One region of the Brevibacterium sp. FAM 24630 genome, then DNA from elsewhere that is predicted to be linked to it. Evidence: riboswitches for the same ligand, from Rfam matches in the RefSeq annotation. Region 1 holds a riboswitch; each other region holds the start of a gene.

Region 1 (4,288 bases):
GTGTCGAGCTCGGCGAACTGGGCGGCGTCGTTGGCATCGGCGATCGAGCCCGGCCGCAGCCCGTCGCCGAGTGAGAACGCGACGTCGTAGCGGGCGAAGATCTCGCAGAGTTCGTCGAAGTGGGTGTAGAGGAAGTTCTCCTCATGGTGGGCTAAGCACCAGCCAGCCATGATGGAGCCTCCGCGGGAGACCATCCCGGTGACCCTGTTGGCCGTGAGCGGCACGTAGCGCAGCAGCACGCCGGCATGGACGGTCATGTAGTCCACGCCCTGCTCGCACTGCTCAATGACGGTGTCCCGATAGATCTCCCAGGTCAGAGCGTTCGCCTCGCCGTCGACCTTCTCCAGGGCCTGGTAGATCGGGACGGTGCCGATGGGGATGGGGGAGTTGCGGATGATCCACTCTCGGGTGGTGTGGATGTCGTTTCCGGTCGAGAGGTCCATGAGGGTGTCGGCACCCCACTTCGCGGCCCATCGCAGCTTCTGCACCTCCTCGGCGATGGAGCTGGTGACCGCGGAATTGCCGATGTTCGCGTTGATTTTCACAAGGAAGGCCTTGCCGATGATCATCGGTTCGGACTCGGGATGGTTGATGTTGTTCGGGATGATCGCGCGGCCGGCGGCGAGCTCCGAGCGGACGAGCTCGACATCGCACTGCTCGCGCAGGGCGACGAAGCGCATCTCCGGGGTGATGATGCCTTCCCGGGCGTAGTGCATCTGGGTCACGGTCCGGCCGGGCTTGGCCCGGAGTGGGACCGGTTTGCGACCCCTCCACTGCTGTGAGGGCGCTCCGCGGCGCACGGCAGCGCGACCGTCATCGGCGATGCGGTGTCCGCGGGCGGCGTAGGTTTCGGTGTCGAGGCGGCCCTCGATCCAGGGGAACCGCAGTGCCGGCAGTCCTTCCTCGGGGACGCTGCCAGGGCCGACGGTGCGGTAGACGTGGACGGGAGCGTTGGTCCGTCCGTCGGAGTCCTCGAGTTCGATGCGGGTGACGGGAACGCGGATGTCGTGCTCGGCATCCTCGAGCCACGCCGGAGAATGCGTCGGATACTGCTCGATCGTGAAATCGTTCGTGGAGTTCTTCGCATTGGGCACGGTGGCCGAAGCCGTGGCAGGGACAGGTGTTTCAGGGGTGAACGCAGTCATCTGCAGTCCTCGCTTCCTACGCCGGTATCAACCGGATCAGGTTCTACGGTCTCGGACGATCCAGTCCGATCTCAGCCCTTCTGCAGGGCTCCCGTGGGGTCGTGCAATTCGTATCACGTCGACAGCGGTGAGGACAAACCCCGCCGAGGCGGGGGTGCTTCCACGGAGGGTGCCTCCACGGAGGACAACAGCTCCAGCGAAACGACGCTGCCGCATCAGTTCTGCAGGAGCATCAGCCTTGGAGGAACGTCGTCGCGGCTCTGCCGAGGGCGACGACATCGGCGACCGCGACCATTTCGCGGGCCGAATGCATCGAATACAGGGCCGGGCCCACGTCGACGGTCGTCATGCCCAGGCGTGTCGCCGTGAGCGGACCGATTGTCGACCCGCACGGCATCGCATTGTTCGACACGAAGTCTTGGTAGTCGACGCCGGCGGCCGTGCACGCCCGCGACCACACTGCGGTGCCCACAGCATCCGTGGCGTACCGCTGCTGAGCGTTGAGTTTGAGCAGCGGACCGCCGCCGAGGCGGGGACGCACATGCGGATCATGGCGTTCCGGATAGTTCGGGTGAGCGGCATGCCCGGCGTCCGATGACACGCACACCGATGCCGCCAGCGACGCCAGATAGTCGCTGCGCGTCGAGTCCGGCAGCAGAGAGGCGATGATGCGTTCGGTGACATCGGCGAGGAACGGTCCGCACGCACCGGAGCGTGAGTTCGACCCGATCTCCTCGTGGTCGAAGGCGGCGAAGAGCGCAATGCCTTCGACCGAGTCGGCGTCGAGACTCGTCAGTGCAGTGACCCCGGCATGGACGGACAGAAGGTTGTCCAACCTCGGCGAGGCGAAGAACTCCTCACGTGCACCGAAAAGCGCCGGCTCCTGGGTGGGGACGGTGTACACGTCGTGACCGACCACCGCCTCGGGATCGACCTCGGCGGAAGCGGCGAGCAGTTCGATGACGTCGGCCTCGGCGAGATCGGCCAAGCCGATCACGGGAGCGGTGTGACGCTGCTTGTCCAAGGCCAGACCGTCATTGACCTGCCGGTCGAGGTGGATTGCCAGCTGCGGAATGCGCGCGATCGGACCGGTGCGGGCGAGCACGACCCGGCCGTCGGCGAGGCTGAGGCGACCGGCGAACGCGAGTTCCCGGTCGAGCCAGGAATTCAGCAGCGGACCGCCGTAGATCTCCACTCCGACCTGGCGCATGCCCTCGGCGGTGTATTCGTCCCCGGGTTTGAGTTTGAAGGCCGGGGAATCCGTGTGGGATCCGAACACGCGGAACCCGGGGACTGCCTCGGCGGTGGTCGTGGGATTCATCCACGCGATGATCGCACCGTCGCGGACGACGAAATGGCCGGATCCGGGCGTCAACGCCCATGCGCTCGCCTCATCGAGGCGGGAGAAACCGGCCTGCTCCAAACGGGCGGCTGCGGTGGCTACGGCGTGGTAGGAGCTGGGGGAGGCACTGACGAAGTCGCCGAGGTCGGCCGCTGTCTGCGCGGCGACAACCGGGTCCGGGTGTGATTCACTCATTTCCCCAGCCTATCGTTTGCGGTAGTTTGGATGACAAGGAACAAGGCCTCAGGCACCGGTCAGACATCGGTTCCGAGGGTAAGGCGGCGGCAGGGATCCTGCGCCCGCAACAGCAACGGCAAGGAGTGTTCGACGTGAACCAGTTCGTGACGGAGTGGAACACCTGGCGCGACTCACGGAACTCGGCACTGGCGAAACCGTTCGGCTGGCTCAGCGTCGTCGGACTGCACTGGCTCGACGTCGAGTCCACCTGGCCCGATGCCCCCGGCACCTTCACCGTCGAGGACGGCTGGGTCACCGTCGCCCTCGACTCCGGAATCAATGCCGGTCCCGCTGCCGAGACCTTCGACCTGCTGAGCCAAGCCGCCGGCGGCGGTGCGGGTGCCGGGACAGGCGGCGGTGCGGTCCGAGCGACGAGCCCCTCGGTGCCCAGCGACACCTCGACCCTGCCTGCTGTGACAGACCACGCCGCCACAGGAGCTTCTGCCGCTGACAACGCCTCCGCAGATGCCGGTGCGGCCGAGGCCGGAACCGCGGGTCATGACTCGGCCCCAGCCCGACCGCAGGTGCGTGTCGAGGACAACGGCTTCACCGCGAAGCTGCCGGCCGGGGGATCGCTCAACTGGTTCACCGTCGGCAATGTCCTCTACGAGCTCATCGACCGGGGCGGCCGCCTCGGTGTGCGTGTGCGCGATTCGAAATCGCCGCTGCTGGGCAAATTCTTCGAAGTCCCGGTCTTCGACCCGAACCCAGACTTCGTCTTCCTCGCCCGGTTCACCCGGTTCGACCCGTTCCCGACCCATACGATCGAAACCGCGCAGGAGGATCTGCAGCTGCAGACCCAAGCCGCGGGAACCGTGACCTTCGAAACTCAGCAGGGCGAGGTCACACTGCTTGCCACCGGGTGCCCGAAGACCGGGCTCCACCTGGACTTCCACGATGGAACGAACGGGGCAACCACTTCGGCGTGGCGGACGATCGACCTCGGAGTGCCGAATCAGGACGGCTCGCTCGTCATCGATTTCAACCGCGCGGTCAACTACCCCTTCGCGTTCACCTCGTTCGCGACCTGCCCCGCCCCGATCGAGGGCAACGTCGTGCCCTTCGAGGTCACGGCGGGTGAGCGGCGTCCCCCGTTCTTCTTCTCGGAAGCCGGGATCAACGTGCCGTTCCTGTTCTACGTGTGGTGGGACGAAGAGAGCGCCGAGGTGACCCGGCCCTGGTACTCCCGGTTCGGCCTCGACATCACGGTCCTCAACCCGAACCACGATGACGGTCGGGTCTCGCTCGTCGGCTTCGACGGAGTCGCGATGTCCGGCGGCGACCTCAGCCCGCTGGGGCGCAAGGCCCGATCGCGGCTCATCGACGTCGCCACCGAAGCGCTGACCTCACGGATCCCGGTCATCGGCATCGGAGCGTACTCGGCGTTCGTCATTCAGGCCCAGCGGGAACTGCGCTCGCAGCAGGGCTACAACGACGGCATCGAGGTCGAATACCAGGCGCCGGACGATCGTCTGCTCATCGTGATGAATAACGAACTCGAACCGCAGCAGGCCGGGTTCGATGTCGTCCACACCGACGCCAGTGGGCTGCTGTATGTGGAGAT
Region 2 (4,288 bases), on a different contig from region 1:
GGGCTTGGAATCTACATGAGCGTGCAGAAGAACGCGTTCCGCACCGACCTCGTGCTCGCCGCAGTCGCCGTCACGGCACTCGTCAGCATCACCCTCTACCTCTCCACCTACCTCATCGAACGGCTCGTCATCCCCTGGCACCTGAAGGAAAGGAGGGCGGCGAATGAGCGCTGAAACCGCGCCCCGCCTCGAACTCGACGAGATCACCCGCGAGTTCCAACTGCGACGCGGTCAGACCCGTCGTGTGCTCGACGCCGTCTCGCTCCACGTGTCACCAGGCGAGCTCGTCTCGATCATCGGGCCGTCCGGGTGCGGCAAGAGCACCCTGTTCAACATCATCGCCGGCCTCGACCAGGCCACTTCGGGTAGCATCCGAGTCGACGGACGAGAAGCGGCTGGATCCTGCAACCACGCCGCCTACATGCCCCAGAAGGATCTCCTCTTTCCCTGGCGCAGCATCGCCGAGAACGCCGCACTCGGCCTCGAAGTGCAAGGGATCAAGCGCCGTGCTGCTCAGCAACAGGTACGCGAGTGGTTCCCTCGCTTCGGCCTCTCGGGGTTCGAGGATGCTCTGCCGTTCGAACTGTCCGGCGGGATGCGGCAGCGCGCGGCGCTGCTGCGCACCGTGGTGCAGCAACAGCAGACCCTGCTGCTCGACGAACCCTTCGGTGCGCTCGATGCGCTCACCAAGCAGGAGCTGCAGGCCTGGCTGCAGCAGGTCTGGATCGAGCACGACTGGACCGCCCTGCTCATCACACACGACGTTCGCGAGGCGATCCTGCTCTCCGACCGCGTCGTCGTACTCACCCCACGCCCAGCCTCCGTGCGCATGGTGATCGATGTCGCACTTCCCAGGCCGCGTGGCATCGAGACCATCGCTCACCCCGAGTTCGCGCGGCTCGAACGCACACTGCTCGAAGCCCTGAGCAGCTGATCAGGCGGCGGAGTCGAGTGCCTGCTGCCAGAAATCGGCCTCCAGCCGGGTGGCGGCGCGGAACACCTGCACAAGCGCCTCGAACCGCTGTTCGGTGACCTCGCCGCCGGTCAACGCGTCAAGGCGTTGGATCGCAGCCGTTGCGGCTCCCTGGAACTCGGGACCGGCGTACTCGGCGATCCACTCCGCGTACGGGTGACCCTCGCGGGCCCGGCGCGCCGGATCGAGAGCGACGCCGATCTCGCCGTAACCGATCGTGCAAGGGGAGAGTGCGACGTGCAGGTCCAGCAGGTCGCCCGACATGCCGGTGTCCAGCACGTAGCGGGTGTAGGCGACCGTCGCCTGCTTCTCAGGCGCCGCATCGAGCTCGTCTTCCGGGATGCCCCACCTCGCGGTGAGGCGACAGTGCAGCTCGGTCTCGTGCAGGATCGCGCGCAGCGCTCCGCTCGCGTCTGTGATGTCGGCGAGGCTGCGACTCTTGTACGCGGCCAACGCGTTCGCGCGGGCGAACTGCACGAGAAACAGGTAATCCTGCACCAGGTAGTCCTGGAACACGGGCAGCGGCAGGGTGCCCTCGCTGAGCTTCTGTACGAACTCGTGCTCGGTGTAGGTCCGCCACTCGGGGCCGATCGCGGTCTTCAGGTCTGCGAAGAGGGTCATCGGGCTACTCCTTCCAACGGGTGGGTATAGCTGGCGTCGAAGAACTCCAGCTCGATCGCGACGGCCCGCGCGAAGAAGTCCTCGGCAAGCGCCTGCTGCGCGGGGCCGACCCGGTCGAGCTCGGCGCGGAGGAAGGCGACGAGGTCGTGGAACCCGGGGTAGTCGTGGAGCGTGATCCAGTCGGCATGCACGAAGCTCTCCGGCAGCGCTTCAGGCGCGTTCGTGGCCCAGTCGAGGTACAGCCATTCAGTGACGAGCAGCACCGCAAGAATCACCGCGTACTCGCGGGTCTCGGCCGCCTCGCGGAACAGCGCCGTGAACGCGGTGGTCGCCTCCGTGTCGGGGATCAGCTCACGCTGCTCTTCGGTCACGCCGAGCGCGTCGAAGGCGCGCAGGAAGTAGGTGCTCTCGTCGCCCGCGACTTCGCCGATGAAGCGGGCCAGCCTCAGCCGCGGCTCGAGCGCGTCGGCGCTCGCGACCGCAGAGCCGAGCAGTACCAGGAAGCCGTCGAGGAAGCGATAGTCCTGCACGAGGTAGCCAGCCATCACGGCGTCGTCGATGCTGCCGTCGAACAGTTCGCGCACGAAGCGGTGCGAGACCGCCCGCTCCCAGGTGTCTCGGTTCTGATCGCGCAGCGCGTCGGTGAATCTCTCGGTCATCGTTCTCCTCCTCGGTCAAGTGCGTCGCCCCAGAGGGCGTGGAAGTGGTGGACGGGGCCGTGACCGGAGCCGACCTCCAGGTCTCCGGCGCGGAGAAGCGCCTCGGTGAGGTACTCCTTTGCGTGTTGCACCGCCACGGGCACGGCCTGGCCCGGGAGGAGGGCGGCGAGCGCGGCCGACAGGGTGCAGCCGGTGCCGTGATTGTTCACGGTGTCGATGCGCGGTGCGGTCAGCTCGATGGTCTCGGCACCGGTGAGGATGTCGATGCTCTCGCCGCTGCCGAGGTGACCGCCCTTCAGCAGCACCCAGCCGGCTCCGAGGCCACGCAGCTCATCCAGCGCCGCCCGCATCCCTGCGAGGTCGCCGATCTCGGTGTCGCGTCCGAGCAGGACCGAGGCCTCGGGGAGGTTCGGGGTGATCACGGTGGATCGCGGCACCAGTCGCTCGCGGATCGTGTCGACGGCGTCCTGCTCGAGGAGATGATCTCCGCTCTTGGCGACCATCACTGGGTCGAGCACCACCGGGCACTTCGTGTAGCGGTCCAGACTCTCGGCGATCGCCTCGGCGATAGCGGCGTTGGCGACCATCCCGATCTTCACTGCGTCTACGCGCACGTCCTCGAACACCGCGGCGATCTGTTCCGCAACGAATCCCGGCTCCAGAGCGACGAAGCCCTGCACACCCTGTGTATTCTGAGCAACGACGGCCGTGATCACGCTCATCCCGTAAGCGCCCTGCGCGGAGAAAGCCTTCAGATCGGCTTGGATCCCCGCGCCCCCGGTGGGGTCAGTGCCCGCGATGGTCAATACGTTCGGAATCAAAGTCCCGTCTCCATCTCTCGCTCGTGTCGAGCCTGGAAACGGGAGTGCGCGCCAGCACCCGCAAGTGTGCCTGCATAACGTCGTTCATCGACATCCCTCCGCGAGTCCGAACTCGATCAGGTTCCCGGGTGTGATCTCAGCCCGCGTCGGGCACCCCGTGTCTACACATCCACCATAGCCAAAAATCATCGTCGAGGGGCGAACGCGGCGCGGAACTACTCCGCTCAGACGTGCGAACGCCGTGACCGACGGCTGTCAATACCGTTACGTTGACGAGGTGCTACGCAGAGTAACGCACGCCGTGGGGGCGCAAAAGTAGTCGCGTCTTGATCGGCTAGTTTCTGCGGCTTAAGCCTACTCGTGCGACGTGGCCGTGAGGTGTGCGACGAGGGTGTCAACTGGGCGTGGCGGGGTCTTGTCGCTGGTCAGGAGCAGGATGTCGCGGTGCATCTCGGTGCTCAGCCGGCGGTAGACGATCCCGGCATCGTCGGGTTGGCGTGCGGAGGCAGGTACGCAGGCGATGGCAAGGCCCGCGTTCACGAGTGCGAGCTGGGTGGAGTGATCGGCGACGTAGTGCCGGATATCGAGTTCGATCCCGGTCGCGCGTGCCAGCTGGGTGAGGGCCAGGTGCCCGTCAGAATCGCGCGCGCAGGTGGCCCAGACCTCATCGGCCAGGTCCGTGAGGTCGAGCACTGCGTTCTCCCGCAGCGGGTGGGTTCCGGGCAGCGCGATCCACACGGGTTCGCTGGCCACCAGGCGGGAGGCGACGCCGAAGGGCAGCCGGAGCGGTGACGGGCTCCAGGATTCGGCGAACACCAGGTCGAGGCGACCATCGATGAGGCGATCCAGGTGCCCGGTCGTTTCGCCGTCTTCGATGCGCAGCTCCACGCGCGGGTGGCAACGCTGAAACGCGGGGAGGCGTGCGGTGAGAGCGGTGCGGATGATCGAGGCGAGCGCGCCGATGCAGATGCGACCGACCAGTTCGTCGCCGTGGTGCAGATCCTTCTCCGCCTGCGTCATGAGTTCGGCGACGCGGCCGGCGTAGTCGGCCAGCACGCGCCCCTCGCTCGTCAGGCGCACCCCGCGACCATCGGGGATGACCACGCGGATGCCGGCTTCGGCCTCGATCCGCCGCAGCTGCTGCGACACGGCTGGGCCAGTCATGTGCAGCAGCGCGGCTGCCCGCGTCACCGATCCGGCCCGCGCGACCGCAT
Region 3 (4,288 bases), on a different contig from region 1:
CGAGGTGCTCGTCACTGTTCGCTGTCAGGCCGATCACGGCATCGGGGCCGAACTCGTCGCGCGCCGATCGCACGGCGGGGTCACCCTGCCCAAGATGCACCCCGTCGACCGGGATGCCGCGTTCTCTCGCTGCTATCGCGACATCGAGCCGGTCGTTGACCAGCAGCAGCGCGCGGCCCTGGATCGCTTCCGCCAGACGTTCGAGCTCACGCAGATGTGCATCGAAGCCGGCATGCTTGTCGCGCAGCTGTACGGTGCGCACCCCGCCATCGACGGCTGCCCGCACGGTCTCCGCCACGCCCCGTTCACCGCAGAGCGCACGATCGGTCACCAGGTAGATGCCGAGGTTCACGCCCCACCGCCCGGCGCCGTCTCGGCGCGCACCTGCTCCGACGCGCTCACCTCCGCTGCGCTGATCGCGTACAGCGCGTCGAGCAGACGGGCAGCGAACGACCCGGGCCCCGCCGTCTCTGCAGCGGCCCGCTCAGCGGCGATCCCGTACACGACATGCGCAGCAGCCACCGCCTCGACCGGTGAGAACTCACCACGGATGGCAGCGAATGCCGCGATCAGCGCACCCAGCGCGCACCCACCGCCGGTGATCTTCGTCAGCAGCAGATCGCCGTTTGAAACCCGGAGGATGCGCTCACCGTCGGTGACCAGATCCACCGGCCCAGACACCGCCACGACTGTGCGCAGGTCTCTCGCCAACCGCATCGCGATCGGTGCGGCCGCCTCGGTCTCATCCGCACTTTCGACGCCCTTGCCACCCGTTCCGGCCCCCGCGAGCGCGAGGATCTCGGAGGCGTTGCCCCGGATCGCGAACGGGTGCTGGGCGGCGAGCTTCTCGGCGAGAGCTGTCCGGATGGGCAGCGACCCGATCGCGACCGGATCGAGCACCCACGGCGTGCCCGCATCGTTCGCCACGGCGACCGCTTCCTCGGACGCCGCACGCTGCTCCGGGATCGGCGTTCCCAGATTCACCAACAGGCCCCCGGCGACACGGGCGAACGGTCCGGCCTCGCCGACGATGTCGACCATCGCCGGTGCCGCGCCGATGGCCAGCAAGGTGTTCGCGGTGAAGTTCGTGACCACCGAGTTAGTGATGCACTGCACCAACGGGGTCTGCGCCCTCAGCTCACCGAGCAGAACCGCGGATGATGAGACAGACATGAACTCTCGCTTTCTTCCACTGCGAAAGAAAGTCGATCACCATGACGGCACGCCGAAAGCGGACACCTGGATCGGTATCTCGAACGCGCTGAAGTCATCCGGACATTCCCTTCGCCAGTACGAACTAGAGCAGGTTCGACGGGTGTGATCTCAGCCGCTGGGTGCGGCACCCCGTGTCACTGCCCACTACCCTAACGCATTCGGCCACAACTGGGAGCACTCCCGTGGAACGCTAGGGCCGCCGATGGTCAGGAGCACGGCAGATCCTGGCGGGGGCTGTCGACGGTGATTCGCCGACACTGAACCAGATCGGTGCAGCCCACGGTGTCAGGGACCATATAGAAAGATCAAATACCAACACGGGCAGCCGACCACGGCCCCATCCTGGTACAAAACCATGCGGTCGGCAGGAGCACGGAGACGCTGAGGACTACCAGCCTCTGAGGGGCTCCGGGTGAGATCGGCCGGCGGCATCGGCGCCCTCCACTCCTGCTGCACGGAACCCGCACCTCCGTCAGTACACGAAAAAAGCGGCGGGAGTGAACGCAAGACCTCGGATAAACGTTCCCTCGCAAAGAGCCAGCGACCGATGAGCAGCACAAATCCTCGGTAGACTGGTGTGACGTGACACGGGGTGCTGCACGGGATCTGCGGCTGAGATCACACCCGTCGAACCTGCTCTAGTTCGAACTAGCGAAGGAATGTCCAAGTGAGTGCTTCCACCTCTCCGTCCCGTCCGATCGTCGCGACGATCGCAGCAGTCATCCGTGGCGGCGACGTGCTGCTGGTGCGTCGCGCGAACCCGCCAGATGTCGGGCGGTGGGGCTTCCCTGGGGGGAAAATCGAAACCGGCGAAACAATTCAGCAAGCCGCCCTACGCGAGTTGCATGAGGAAACCGGCGTGCACGGTGAGGCACGCGAGGTGTTCACCGCTGTCGATGCCTTCCATCACGACGACTCCGGCACCCTCCTCCAGCACTTCGTCCTCGTCGCGGTGCGGTGCGACTGGCGAACCGGGGTACCCGTGGCAGCTGATGACGCGCTGGAAGCACGCTGGTTTTCAATCGAAGACCTCGAACACGGAGACCTTGCACTCAGTCTTGATGTGCGCGAAGTTGCCGAGACTGCCTTCCGGCTCGCGCAAAGCTCTTGAACTATCTCAATACGTTTGAATGATACCGAACGACGGAAAGAGGACAACTACTTTTGGAACCGCACGGGGTTCCTGGTAGATGCAGTGCGACACAATGCGGGTTCTGTCAGTTGATCGTTTCGTGACGATCCCAGAAGTCTCGCAGTCGCATAGCGAGAGATTCAGGGCGTTCTTCCGGTACGAAATGCCCGCAGTTCTCGATGATGCCACCTTCAAGGAGAGACGTGCTATCTCGGGTTTCTTCGACGTAGTCTCTCCACTTACTCAGCACTGGAGCTTGGGCCGCGAGCCCGTGATCTCCCCAAAGGGCCAACGTGGGAACGGTGACCCGGTACCCCACCTGATGGTCGTGTTCATCGTGATCGAGGTCTTCCCAGGTCGCTCGGTAGTCCTCGAATCCCGCATGCATTGCGGGCTCTTCGCAGTTGAGGGGGTAGTCGCGGGGTGTGGGGTGGGCGCGTCGGTGCGGGGATAGACGTCGAGGTCTCCCGATGATGGAAGTTCTGACGCTCGCCATCTGGAAGACCTCGACATGCCCAACGCTACCTTTGACGGCTCTTCGCAGCTGAGGGGGTGGATGCGGAACGCGGGGTGGGCGCGTCGGTGCCGGGATAGACGTCGAGGTCTCCCGAAGATGGAAGTTCTGACACTCACCATCTGGAAGACCTCGACATGCTCAACGCTACCTTCGATGACCCCGACCTGACGACCTTCGCCCGCCTCGAGGAGCTTGGCCTGGTCGTGGTCGGCCAGAGGCTCACTGCCGCGCGGGCGGTGCTGGAGTGCCGGCTCGCCGAGGAGGATCCGTGGTGCAGGGCCTGCGGAGCGCGGTCGACCTCGCGGGGCTCCATCACCAGGTCTCTGGCGCATGAGCCGTTCGGTCACAGGCCCACGACGTTGCTGGTGCGGATTCGCCGCTACCGGTGTGACCATTGCGGATGCCACTGGCGCGAAGACACCACCGCGGCGGCCGCAGAGCGGGCGAAGCTCTCCCGAGGCGGGATCCGGTGGGCGCTGGAAGCCCTGGTCATCGACCACCTCTCGATCGCGCGGGTCGCCGCCGGGCTGGGCGTGGCCTGGCATACCGCTAACGACGCCGTTCTCGCCGAGGGGAAGCGGCTGCTGATCGATGACCCGGCCCGCTTCGACGGAGTCCGCGTGATCGGCGTCGACGAACACGTCTGGCGCCACACCCGCCGCGGCGACAAGTACGTCACCGTGATCATCGACCTCACCCCCACCAGGGACAAGACCGGGCCGGCGAAGTTGCTGGACATGGTCGAGGGCCGTTCCAAGGCGGCGTTCAAGGCCTGGCTGGAGGCCCGCCCCGAGGCGTGGAAGAACTGCATCGAGGTCGTCGCGATGGATGGGTTCACAGGGTTCAAGACGGCCACCAGCGAGGTCCTCCCCGGAGCGGTCGCAGTCATGGATCCCTTCCACGTCGTCCGCCTGGCCGGAGACGCTCTGGACGACTGCCGACGCCGGATCCAGCAGAAGCTCCACAAGCGTCGCGGCCGCAAAGACGACCCTCTCTACAAGTCCCGCCGCACCCTCCACACCGGGACCAAGCTGCTGACCGAGCGGCAATGCGAACGCCTCAGCGCCCTGTTCACCCACCACCCGCACGCTGCGGTCGAGGCGACCTGGGAGATCTACCAGGCCATGATCGCCGCCTATCGAGAACCCGACCGGACCAGAGCCAGAACGATGATGGAGCAGGTCATCGCAGCCCTCAGAGCAACGGTCCCAGACACCCTCGTCGAGCTGGGAAAGCTCGGCCGGACGCTGACCAAACGCGCCGACGACATCCTGGCGTTCTTCGATCGCCCCGGCACCAGCAACGGGCCCACCGAGGCGATCAACGGCCGACTCGAGCACCTACGCGGTTCGGCCCTCGGCTTCCGCAACCTCACCAACTACATCGCCCGCAGCCTCCTCGAATCAGGAGGCTTCAGAAACCAG
Region 4 (4,288 bases), on a different contig from region 1:
GGCGTGCGCATCATGAGCGCGGGTGACCGCTGAGGCCAGAAGCACCGCGGTGCACCCGAGTTCCATCGCCAGGGCCGCATCGGAGGCGGTGCCGACACCGGCGTCGAGGATGATCGGCACCTCGGCCCGGTCGACGATGGTTTCGATATTGTGCGGGTTGAGGATGCCCAGTCCGCTGCCGATGGGCGCACCGGCGGGCATCACCGCCGCCACTCCTGCATCTTCGAGGCGTTTGGCCAGTGCAGGGTCGTCGTTCGTGTACGCGAAGACGGTGAAGCCGTCGAGGACGAGCTCCTCGGCGGCGGTGAAGAGTTCGATCGGATCCGGCAGCAGGGTGTCCTCATCGGCGATGACTTCGAGCTTCAGCCAATTCGTCTCGAGTGCCTCCCGGGCCAGCTGCGCCGTGAGCACAGCATCCCGGGCGGTATAGCATCCGGCCGTGTTCGGCAGGATGCGGATGCCCAAGCGGTCGAGCAGCTTGAATACCGAATCACGTGACTGCGCATCGAAGCGACGCATCGCCACAGTCGTCAGTTCCGTCCCCGAGGCCTGCAGAGCGGCATCGAGGATGCTCAGCGAGCTCGCCCCTCCGGTGCCCATGACGAGCCGGGAGGTCATGTCCACACCATCGATCGTCCAGGTCATCTCAGCCTCCCTGCACCGCGGTGACGATGTCGACGGTGTGCCCGTCGGACAGAGTGAAGTCGGACCACATGCCGCGACGGATGACCTCGCCGTCGACGGCCACGGCGATGCCCAGTCGTCCTCCGTCGGCCGGGGTTCCGTCGCTGTGCAGCTGCCGTCCGGTGACCTCGGCGACGAGGTCGAGCGCCGAGGATGTGGTGAGCTCACGGCGTTCCCCGTTGAGAACGATGGACGGTGAATGGGCGGCTCGGGGTGTCGATGCGGATCGGGTCATATCGGGCTCCTCTTCGAAGTGATGATGGTCGGGGCTGAACAGGTGGCGGGTGAACACGGCATCAGGCATTCGACACCGGCGCCGCCTCGGAGAAACGATGTGGGGAGACGGAATCGAGGGCACCGTCGGGCAACCAGTCCGGGGAGATCCCGAGGGCGAGCTCGGCCCCCAACCGTCCGCCGAGAGGGGCGAGCAGAATTCCGTGACGGAAGTACCCGGTGCTCACGACACAGCCGTCGTCGGCACGGCCGATGAACGGCAGATCGTCGGGGGAGCCGGGGCGGGCCCGAGTCGTGACCTCGGTGATGTCACAGTCGAGGATGCCGGGGACGAGGCGCTGACCGTCCTGGAGCAGACGGTGCACAGCCCCGGCAGATGTGGCGGATCGACCGTCCTCACGGGAACTGGCCCCGAGCACGATCTCACCGTCCGGACGCGGAACGAGGTAGACGGCCCGACCGTTGACCAAACCACGGATGGTGCGAGTGAGCAGGGGAGTGTGCTCGGCCTGGGTCCGTAACCGGAGCACATCACCCCACACCTGTCGCACGGGCAGGACCGGAGCACCGGTGATCGATGCGCTGCCGGTGCTCAGCACCACCTGGTCGGCCTCGAGACTGCGCCCGTCGGCCAGTCTGACTCCGATGGTCGTCTCGCCACGGCGAACCACCTCGGTGACTGTTTCTCGGACAAGCGTCTCCGTGGTCATCGACAGCAGCGCCGCGCTCAGTCGCCGGGGATCGACCGACCAGTCGTCGGGGATGTCCACGGCGCCGATGATCGAGGGGGCCAGAGAGGGCTCGACCGCCCGGGCCTTCGACCCGGAGATGAGTTCGGTGGTGAACCCGGCTGCTGACTGGGCCCCGCGCAGTTCCCGCAGGGTCTGCAGATCGGCCCGGTCGCCGGCGCACACGAGAGTCCCGGTGGAATTGAGCCCCAGCTCGGCTCCCGTTGCGCTCGCCACCTCGGCAGTGAACCCGGGGTACAACTCACCGGATGATCGCATCAGCGGATACAGGGGAGTCTGACCCCACACCACTTCGGCGGCCGGGGCGATCATCCCCGCCGCGGCATGGGAGGCTCCCTGGGCGGGGGTGGGATCGATGATGGTGACGACTGCACCGAGGCGGCGCAGATGCCAAGCCGTGGCCAGGCCGATGATTCCGGCGCCGACGACGATGACGTGCATGGATTCTCCCTCCGGCGGCATAACCCGCATCAGGTCTGACGGTCGGCTCTTACGCCCTCTCAGCCTCGTTGGGAGGCTCCCGCGAACTCCTCTACTCTATGACCATGACCACAGATATTCCACCGCGCACCGAAAGGCCCGGAACACTGCGGGCCCGACGGGAAGCCCAGTTGGCAGATTCCACGCTCTACCTGTGCACCGATGCCAGAGGCGACGAAGGGGATCTGCCCGACTTCCTTCGGGCCGCCTATGCCGGGGGAGTCGACATCATCCAACTTCGCGACAAGACCCTTGAGGCCAAAGCCGAGATCGCCGCCCTCGAAGTGCTGCGCGACATCGCCGCCGAACACGGAAAACTCTTCTCTGTCAATGACCGTGCCGATGTCGCACTCCTCACCGGAGCTGACGTCTTCCATGTCGGACAGGGCGACCTCACCAGCGCCCAGGCCCGCACCGTCCTCGGCCCCGACGTCATCCTCGGCCGCTCCACCCATTCCCTGGACCAGGCGCTCGCCGCCGAGGCGGATCCGGAGGTCGACTACTTCTGCGTCGGACCGGTGTGGGAGACGCCGACGAAACCCGGCCGACCGGCCGTGGGCAGGTCTCTGCTCACCGAGGTGGCCGCCTCGGTGAGCACACCCTGGTTCGCCATCGGCGGGATTGCGGCAGGACCGCGGCTGACGGCGATCCGGCAAGCGGGCGCGAACCGGGCGGTGGTCGTGCGTGCGATAACCTCGGCAGAGGACCCCGCTGCGGCCGCACGGGAACTCAAGGAGGCGCTGGAATGACCGAGACGACGAATGCCCGACCCGACGGACCCGCGATCCTCATCGCCGGGGCCGGAGCCACCGGTGGGGCTTTCGGGTCCTACCTGCTCGAGGCCGGCCGCGACGTCACCTTCCTCCTCCGCGAGGCCAAGGCGGAGCGGATCCGCGCCGCCGGACTGCGCTTCGTCTCACCCGACGCAGACCGGACGAATTCCGTGAATGTGCTCACCGCGGCCGAACTCCACGAGGCTCCGCGTGCGTTCGACCTCGTCATCATCGCGGTCAAAGCCAATGGACTCGACTCGGTGCTCACCGACATCCGCCCTGCCGTCGGTCCGGAGACGAAGATCATCCCCTTCCTCAACGGCATGGCGCAGATCGATCGGCTGGCGGAGGACTACCCGGGGCAGGTGCTCGGCGGGCTCGTCAAGATCGTGGGCACGATCAAGGACGATGCGGTCCATCAGCTCACCGACCTGTCCGTGATGACGATCGGCGACCTCGACGGGACGGCGGTGCCCGCCCCGATCACCGCGGCTCTCGACGTGCCCGGGTACCGGCTGCAGGTCATCGACGGCATCATCGACGGGCTGTGGGAGAAATGGGCTTTCATCGCTGCCGCCGGCGTCGTCACCTGCCTCTTCCGGGCCCCGGTGGGCGCGATCATGAGCGCCGGCGGACGTGATCAGGTGCTGCAGATCATCGACGAGATCGAAGCCGTGGCGAACGCCGCCGGGCACCCGGTGTCGGAGAAGTCGCACGCCGTGACGGTGAAGATGCTCACCGAGGAGGGGTCGGCGTTCACCTCATCCCTCTACCGGGACGTCACTGCGGGTCTGGACAGCGAAGCCGAGCACATCCTCGGCGATCTGGCTACGAAGGCCGCCGGGCTGGGAGTCCGGACCCCGCTGCTCGACCTTACGCTTGTGCAGCTGCGTGCAGGTGCAGCCCGGAAGCAGCACTGACCTCGGCCGCTCCCGTGTGCAGCATCGCCAGATAGGGTTCGCTGGGCTGAGTGTGCTCGATGTCAGCCGAACCATGCGAAGCAGTGAATGTGACCATCGGAACGTCGTCGAGCGTGTCGAGGACGATGAGAGTCTCATATCCGCCGGGGCCGACCGAATGCGAGGTACCGGCGGGCAGGTCGAACACGAGGCGCTCCAGCGGGGAATCGGCGGCCGGGGGCCGATTCATCTCTTGGGATGCGACATCGGCGAACTGTGCGGCGGTGATGAGATAGGCCTTGGCCGGGGTGGGGCCGGGCACGTGATGGTCATAGAAGGCCATTCCGCCGCCCCAGACTCTCGAAGCTCCGGCGAAGTAGATCGTGCCAGGCAGTTCGATTCCGGCCTCGGCACGGGGCAGAGTCGTGTCCCGTGCTCCCGGATAGGTGACCTGGGCTCCGGGTGGTCG

Evidence for each region. Region 1 has a riboswitch for thiamine pyrophosphate ahead of thiC (phosphomethylpyrimidine synthase ThiC). Riboswitches for the same ligand answer to the same signal wherever they lie in the genome.
Region 2: it holds a riboswitch for thiamine pyrophosphate, as region 1 does, so the genes downstream of both, thiD (bifunctional hydroxymethylpyrimidine kinase/phosphomethylpyrimidine kinase) here and thiC (phosphomethylpyrimidine synthase ThiC) in region 1, are expected to answer to the same signal.
Region 3: it holds a riboswitch for thiamine pyrophosphate, as region 1 does, so the genes downstream of both, thiM (hydroxyethylthiazole kinase) here and thiC (phosphomethylpyrimidine synthase ThiC) in region 1, are expected to answer to the same signal.
Region 4: it holds a riboswitch for thiamine pyrophosphate, as region 1 does, so the genes downstream of both, thiO (glycine oxidase ThiO) here and thiC (phosphomethylpyrimidine synthase ThiC) in region 1, are expected to answer to the same signal.

The regions. Positions count from the first base shown of each region.
Region 1 covers NZ_JBNBZD010000009.1:83,828-88,115, reverse strand. The annotation lists gene thiC (phosphomethylpyrimidine synthase ThiC) at 1-1,145, opposite strand, end outside; TPP riboswitch at 1,141-1,249, opposite strand; gene ACPUD7_RS08905 (M18 family aminopeptidase) at 1,378-2,682, opposite strand; gene ACPUD7_RS08900 (DUF1684 domain-containing protein) at 2,817-4,288, shown strand, end outside.
Region 2 covers NZ_JBNBZD010000010.1:31,524-35,811, reverse strand. The annotation lists gene ACPUD7_RS09390 (ABC transporter permease) at 1-174, shown strand, start outside; gene ACPUD7_RS09385 (ABC transporter ATP-binding protein) at 164-934, shown strand; gene tenA (thiaminase II) at 935-1,594, opposite strand; gene ACPUD7_RS09375 (TenA family protein) at 1,591-2,253, opposite strand; gene thiD (bifunctional hydroxymethylpyrimidine kinase/phosphomethylpyrimidine kinase) at 2,250-3,074, opposite strand; TPP riboswitch at 3,151-3,242, opposite strand; gene ACPUD7_RS09365 (LysR family transcriptional regulator) at 3,429-4,288, opposite strand, start outside.
Region 3 covers NZ_JBNBZD010000010.1:37,803-42,090, forward strand. The annotation lists gene thiE (thiamine phosphate synthase) at 1-352, opposite strand, end outside; gene thiM (hydroxyethylthiazole kinase) at 349-1,173, opposite strand; TPP riboswitch at 1,262-1,357, opposite strand; TPP riboswitch at 1,794-1,892, shown strand; gene ACPUD7_RS09410 (NUDIX hydrolase) at 1,883-2,326, shown strand; gene ACPUD7_RS09415 (ISL3 family transposase) at 2,999-4,288, shown strand, end outside; gene ACPUD7_RS09420 (alpha/beta fold hydrolase) at 4,278-4,288, opposite strand, start outside.
Region 4 covers NZ_JBNBZD010000006.1:48,807-53,094, reverse strand. The annotation lists gene ACPUD7_RS06440 (thiazole synthase) at 1-645, opposite strand, end outside; gene thiS (sulfur carrier protein ThiS) at 647-988, opposite strand; gene thiO (glycine oxidase ThiO) at 981-2,108, opposite strand; TPP riboswitch at 2,098-2,201, opposite strand; gene thiE (thiamine phosphate synthase) at 2,213-2,896, shown strand; gene ACPUD7_RS06420 (2-dehydropantoate 2-reductase) at 2,893-3,840, shown strand; gene ACPUD7_RS06415 (histone deacetylase) at 3,794-4,288, opposite strand, start outside.